One region of the Bacillus sp. CGMCC 1.16607 genome, then DNA from elsewhere that is predicted to be linked to it. Evidence: predicted binding sites of a transcription regulator. Region 1 holds the regulator's gene; each other region holds the start of a gene.
The links. Region 1 encodes CtsR, which represses protease genes until heat stress. Its sites were predicted from a motif close to ATGGTCAATAAAGGTCAAACA; they were not measured.
Positions count from the first base shown of each region.

Region 1 (2,274 bases):
ACAACACTTATCAAATCTTCCACAATATCTTCCTCAGATTTTCCTAGGGTAATTTGATTGGATATTTGAAAAATATTACCTAATGCTTCGCTACCTTCCCCATAAATTCCTCTAACCACTAGTCCAAGCTGATTTATTGCAGGTATGATACGATTCATTTGATGGGTTAAAATTAAGCCAGGCAAGTGCATCATCACAGAAGCTCTTAATCCAGTTCCTACATTTGTTGGACAACTCGTCAAGTAACCATGCTTTTCATCAAAAGCATAAACTACATACTGCTCAAGTAAATCATCCATTTGATTCGCTAATTGCAAAGCCTCGACTAATTGCAGACCTGGGAATAAACATTGTATTCGAATATGATCTTCTTCGTTTAACATAATACTTATTTCTTCATTTTCGGAAAGAAGACATGCCCCGTGTGCAGAATCCTCTGCTAAATGTGGACTAATTAAATGCTTTTCTACCAATACTCTTTTATGAAGAGGTTGTAATTCATTCATTTTTAACATTTCTATCGGACCAATTTGTGAAAAATCGTTCCGTGTTACCATTTCATCCATTGTTTGAATGATGGCAGAAGCTTCTTCATTATTTGAAAGTGTGGGAAATTTATAATCTTGAAGGTTTCTGGCAAGTCGTACTCTTGAACTCAGAACAATGTCAGAGTTAGGTCCCTCCGCACTCATCCAAGAGCTTATTGCCTGATTCAAAAACTTTTCAAGTGACACTTCTATTCGCCTCCTTCATGAACTTCGCTCAATGTTTTTTCTAGAGAACGAATTTCATCCCGAATGATAGCTGCACTCTCAAATTCCTCTTTCGCTATTAGATCTTTTAATCGATATTTCTTCTCTTCTAATTCTTTTCTCAAACGGATATTGCCACCAACCTTTTTCGGTATCTTTCCATTATGGCTCCAATTCCCACTGTGAAGTCTTCTCAAAATTGGCTTTAGTTGATCTTTAAAGGCGTGATAACAATTCGCACATCCAAAGCGACCTACTTTTACAAACTGCGGAAAGGTCATGGAACAATGATTACATTGTAATATCTCTTCTTTATGAAAGGCATCCTTCTTTGGTTGTGGAAAAGCATGATCAACATTTAGTAGTCCTGCTAATAGGTTATGAATAGGAAAGGCGGATGTACCATTCATAATAAACATCTCACCCTTTTCTTGGGCGCATTTTTCACATATATGAATTTCCGTTTTCTCTCCATTCATGATTTTGGTAAAATGCAGGGTTGCCGGTCTTTGATTACACTCCTGACAAATCATGATTATCACCACTCCAGCTTACTTTAATCTATTTATATTTTAATGTAGTTAACATGGCTTTAAGCATTCTGGCACGTAATTCATCCCTATAAGGTAGATCAATGTATAAAACAGAGCGATCAATGACGCTTAACATAATTTTCGCTTCACGATTATTAATCACTTCTTCCCCAACTAGGCGATAAATGACGTCCTCTGCACTACTTTGGCTTATACGCGTTGCAAATAAAGATAATAGTTGATCAATTAAATGGGCATGATCATCCGTTTGGACTTTCATAATCCGTATATAACCACCACCACCACGTTTACTTTCCACAATATATCCTCTTTCAATTGTAAAACGAGTATTGATTACGTAATTGATTTGGGACGGAACACATTGAAATTTATCTGCGATTTCGCTACGTTTGATTTCAACTAAATCAGAATCGCTTATATCTAACACTTGCTTTAAGTAATTTTCAATGATGTCAGAGATATTCCTCATCTATCCACCTCCTCATCTGACTTTGACTATATTTGACTTTAATTATACATGAAAGAAGAATGAACTTGCAACGATTCTACATGTACTTATTTTCTCCAAATTTAAATAAGCTGAAACCTTGTCTAGTGAAGTTATTTGGTATTGTGAGGGTGATGGGCTGGAATTTATCTAACAAAAAAAGAACAACCACATATGGATTGTTCTTTTTTTGCCTGGCGACGTCCTACTCTCACAGGAGGAATCCTCCAACTACCATCGGCGCTGAGAAGCTTAACTTCCGTGTTCGGTATGGGAACGGGTGTGACCTTCTCGCCATCGCCACCAGACTGTATTCATTTGTGAGGTTTGTTCCCTCAAAACTAGATAATATAGAAGAAGAAGAAGTAAAACAAGTTTGCCTTAAAATTGGTTAAGTCCTCGAACGATTAGTATCAGTCAGCTCCACACGTCACCGCGCTTCCACCTCTGACCTATCAACCTGATCATCTTTCAGGGTTCT
Region 1 is NZ_JBHUJX010000021.1:64,013-66,286, forward strand. Features, by position in the region: gene mcsB (protein-arginine kinase McsB) at 1-734, opposite strand, end outside; gene mcsA (protein-arginine kinase activator protein McsA) at 737-1,285, opposite strand; gene ACFSO7_RS14975 (CtsR family transcriptional regulator) at 1,314-1,775, opposite strand; rRNA gene rrf (5S ribosomal RNA) at 1,986-2,101, opposite strand; partial or broken rRNA gene ACFSO7_RS14985 (23S ribosomal RNA) at 2,181-2,274, opposite strand, start outside.

Region 2 (2,274 bases), on a different contig from region 1:
GATCATAGAAACCATCATCATTTTTGAAACTGGAATATATTTTTTCAATTGCCTTTCAATCCCAAAAACATTTCCAATGACCGAGGTGAAAATTTCCCCATAAATGATGAACACAAAAATCCAATAAAATCCAGATGCGATATTTTTCATAATCACTGCCATCGGAATTTCATACATTTCTAAATTAGGAAGCATAACTAAAGTTAGGTGACTAGAAAGTAAGATGAGCGTTAATGCTGCTCCACCTAATATTCCCCCCCATTTAATCGTTTGGTCATCTTTAATTTCTGCTGCTACTGGTACTAAGACGGCTTGAGAAAGCCCAAGATTGAAGGCAGCATAAGAGAACGGAGCAATAACTGTCTTCCAACCATCATCAACATACGGAATGAATAAAAAATTTTCGATAAAGTTTGGCATTTGAATCGATTTAATCATTAACATAAAGCTAAATGAGATCATTAATGGTACAACAAGACTATTCACTGCAAAAAGACCCTTTAACCCAACCATCATGACTAAAAACGATAAAGCAATCGTGATAACAATCCCGATTATTTTATTTAACCCAAGCTGCTCTGCGAATATCGCTCCCGCTCCCGATAACATGACAGCGCATACCCCGAGCAACATGAACAACATTAAAAAGTTGATTCCCATCCCTATATATTTGCCAAATAAATATTCATTAAACTCTTGATATGATTTTGCACCGATCTGAGCTGCGATCCTCATTAATTTAGAACCTAAAAAAATAAGTAAATATCCAGTCATTAATATACTAATAAAGCCGAAAAAGCCAAAGCGGGAAAAGAACTCAACAATTTCTCTTCCAGTTGCAAAGCCAGCCCCAACGACAGTACCGACGTAAACAGCGGCAATTTGAAAGGCTGCTCCCCAATTCGTTTTCACTAAATCTCCCCCTTCCCTTCCATATATATGAAAGAAAGGACAAACCATGACGAGCTTTTTAAGCATATTCTTTTTTCCGTTAATTCCCAAAACAAATTACTTGAAAGTCAAAGAAGGTCAAACTATACTAGACTCATAAAGGTCAAACATAGTCAAACTATTATTATACAATTCCACCTTATTCGGTGGAGACATATATTTTAAAATTTCTATCTTTAGGAGGGCATTAATCAATGAAATGTCAATCTTGTCAAAAAAATGACGCAAACGTTCAACTTCATTATACGATTAACGGTCAACATCAAAATAAACAACTTTGTCATGAATGCTATCAAAACAACAAGGAAAAATTGAAGGCTCCTTTTGGAATATCAGGATTTACGAATTTTCCGTTCGGTGATTTTCTTTCACAAGTTGGGCAACAAACGCCACATATGAAAGCTGTTCCTGCTGAGAACCAACAATATAAACAATCATCAAACGGATTCATTGATCATTTTGGACGCAATTTAACGCAAGCAGCTAAAGCAGGACTGATCGACCCTGTAATCGGACGTGAAGAAGAAATAAATCGAGTTATTGAAATTTTAAATAGACGCAATAAAAATAATCCAGTCTTAATTGGGGAGCCCGGTGTTGGGAAAACAGCTATCGCTGAAGGCTTAGCATTAAAAATCGCTGAAGGTAAAGTCCCAAAAAAACTGCAAAATAAAAAGGTTTATTTATTAGATATTGCTTCTCTAGTTTCCAATACAGGTATACGCGGCCAATTCGAAGAGAGAATGAAGCAATTAATTACAGAATTACAGCATCATAAAAATATCATTTTATTTATCGACGAAATTCATTTACTAGTGGGAGCTGGCTCCGCCGAAGGATCTATGGATGCAGGAAATATATTAAAGCCTGCTCTCGCTCGTGGTGAATTACAGGTTGTTGGGGCAACTACATTAAAAGAGTATCGAATCATAGAGAAAGACCCTGCTTTGGAACGACGTTTTCAGCCTATTCACGTTCAAGAACCAACACCAGAAGAAGCCATCACCATTTTAAAAGGGCTTCAATCAAAATATGAAAACTATCATGAAGTGAAATATACAGACGAGGCAATTAAAGCATGTGTCATGCTTTCGCATCGTTACATTCAAGACCGCTTTCTACCTGATAAAGCAATTGATTTAATGGATGAGGCAGGGTCAAAATTAAATCTATTAATTAACCATACAGATTTCTTACAAGTTGAAGGTCGATTACAAGAGATCGGAAAAGAAAAGGAAGTTGCTTTACAAAAAGAAGACTATGAGCTAGCTGCTAAACTTCGAGACGAGGAATCAATGTTAGAAAAAGCGTTAATAGAGAAAC
Region 2 is NZ_JBHUJX010000008.1:412,039-414,312, reverse strand. Features, by position in the region: gene ACFSO7_RS04875 (YkvI family membrane protein) at 1-912, opposite strand, end outside; gene ACFSO7_RS04870 (ATP-dependent Clp protease ATP-binding subunit) at 1,146-2,274, shown strand, end outside.
Region 2: the regulator CtsR is predicted to act here: its motif matches at 1,016-1,036, upstream of ACFSO7_RS04870 (ATP-dependent Clp protease ATP-binding subunit).

Region 3 (2,274 bases), on a different contig from region 1:
TTTCATCAATGCATTGAATTAAAAGTTTGAGTGTTTGCCTTAAGGGCTTAATCTCATCATTTAAAGGAATTTGTGCCATTAAATGTTCGACAATTGACTTTTTATGTTCACCTATTTGTTCTAGCCAGTCATTTTGAATGGTAGTGGTCGTTGCTTTTCGTTTCTTTTTTCGGTCTGCAAGAGGGTTCACAGGCACAGCCGTTGGGTCGACTTGGATGAGTGGGTTTTCTAATGCTTTACTTTCAAGGAACTCAGTTAGCTCCTGTGTAGAATATTGTAATAACGCAATCGCCTGTGAAAGCTCCTGTGTCATTGTTAATTTCAAGCTTTGTTGTTGAAAAAGCCCTTGTTTGAAACTCATCACACTCACCCCTTATCCCTTATTTTACAATAATGTGTGAGTTTGGTGAATGGGAATAAAATGGAAGCGTTTACATAAAGGTGATGATCCGTTCAAAAATAGTTGAATAATTCATATTCTAACCTTTAAACGTAACGAATCCGACAAAATACCTAAAAAATTTGACGATACATGTCGAAATATAGTAAATTAGAACTAGCGAAGAATACTCAAACTATTCTTTTTCTTTGGCAAGGGAGCTCGGAGTACCGACCAAGCTTCCTTCTCCTTCAATTAACTAAAAAGGTATGGATCATATGGATATAATAAATACTTTAGAAAAAATAATGAATGAGAATATGGTTCAACTAGTCCTTTACATTCTTGTCATGATGATTTCAGGAACCATTTTATATAGATTAGTAAATTTCATAAAATTACCTGAAATTATTGGTACTCCTATTGCAGGAATGGGTGCATTATTTATTTCCTTTAAGTTATTTATGTTAACAAATGGGTATTAATTATAGGTACGGACACTTCATTGAAATGGAGTGTTTTTTTGTTAAAAATAAAAATGACAAACCTCATTACTAGGTTTGCCACTCTTTTATCCTATTAACGCGCCCGGAGGGAATCGAACCCCCATTTTAAGAACCGGAATCTTACGTGCTATCCGTTGCACCACGGGCGCATATTTACTGCAAGTGCCTTTACATTATATAAAAGGTTTAGGTTCTTTGCAAGAATTATTCAATTTACTAGGTTTGCTCTGATTAAAGTAATCCGAAACTGGTTATGATGAGTAAAAGTTGTCGAACGATTTCATCTATATAGGCAATCGAATTGTTTGACCTTAATTGACCATCAGTGTATGATAACAATACATAATCTTCTAACTTAATCAGCGGGATGAGATCCCTCTGATAGAAGTTTCACCTTATATTCAAGGAGGAAATAATAATGAATTTGATACCTACAGTTATTGAGCAAACGAACCGTGGCGAAAGAGCCTATGATATCTACTCTCGTCTTTTAAAAGACCGCATCATTATGTTAGGAAGTGGTATCGATGACCACGTTGCTAACAGCATTGTTGCCCAATTACTTTTTCTAGAGGCAGAGAATCCTGAAAAGGACATTACCCTTTACATCAATAGCCCTGGTGGAAGTATTACTGCTGGAATGGCGATCTATGATACAATGCAATACATTAAACCGAATGTATCGACGGTTTGTATCGGGATGGCAGCATCGATGGGTGCTTTCTTACTTGCAGCTGGTGAAAAAGGTAAACGATTTGCTTTACCAAATAGCGAAGTTATGATTCATCAACCACTTGGTGGTGCACAAGGTCAGGCGACAGAAATCGAAATCGCTGCCAAACGCATTCTTTTCCTACGAGACAAACTTAACGGAATTTTAGCTGAGCGTACTGGCCAACCGATGGAAGTCATCGCAAAAGATACAGACCGTGACAATTTTATGACAGCTGAGGCAGCGAAAGAATACGGTTTAATTGATAGCATCATTACGCGTAATGTTTTAGAAGATAAAAAGAAGAGTGAAAAATAGGACTTAGTGCTACTGCGCTATACTATAGAAAAAAGGACTGAGGCAACCTCAGTCCTTTTTTCTATCCCTCATGTTGAATAAATTTTTCCAGCGCATCTAATGCTTCTGATTCGTCATGGCCTTCTGTTGTAATGGTAATCATTGATCCTGAGCTAATTGCCAAACTCATTAGTCCCATGATGCTTTTCGCATTGACCTTTTTACCGTCTTTTTCTAAAAAAACATCTGATGAAAAACGGTTTGCCTCTTGAACAAATTGAGCAGCTGGTCGTGCCTGTAATCCTGTTTTCAGTTTTACCTCTACTTGTCTCTCAACCATTTCATTCTTCCTCCCTTAAAATTTGTATAGTTTCTCAATA
Region 3 is NZ_JBHUJX010000018.1:353,011-355,284, forward strand. Features, by position in the region: gene rpoN (RNA polymerase factor sigma-54) at 1-361, opposite strand, end outside; gene ACFSO7_RS11905 (hypothetical protein) at 658-864, shown strand; tRNA gene ACFSO7_RS11910 (tRNA-Arg) at 963-1,034, opposite strand; gene clpP (ATP-dependent Clp endopeptidase proteolytic subunit ClpP) at 1,304-1,915, shown strand; gene ACFSO7_RS11920 (HPr family phosphocarrier protein) at 1,977-2,234, opposite strand; gene whiA (DNA-binding protein WhiA) at 2,269-2,274, opposite strand, start outside.
Region 3: the regulator CtsR is predicted to act here: its motif matches at 1,188-1,208, upstream of clpP (ATP-dependent Clp endopeptidase proteolytic subunit ClpP).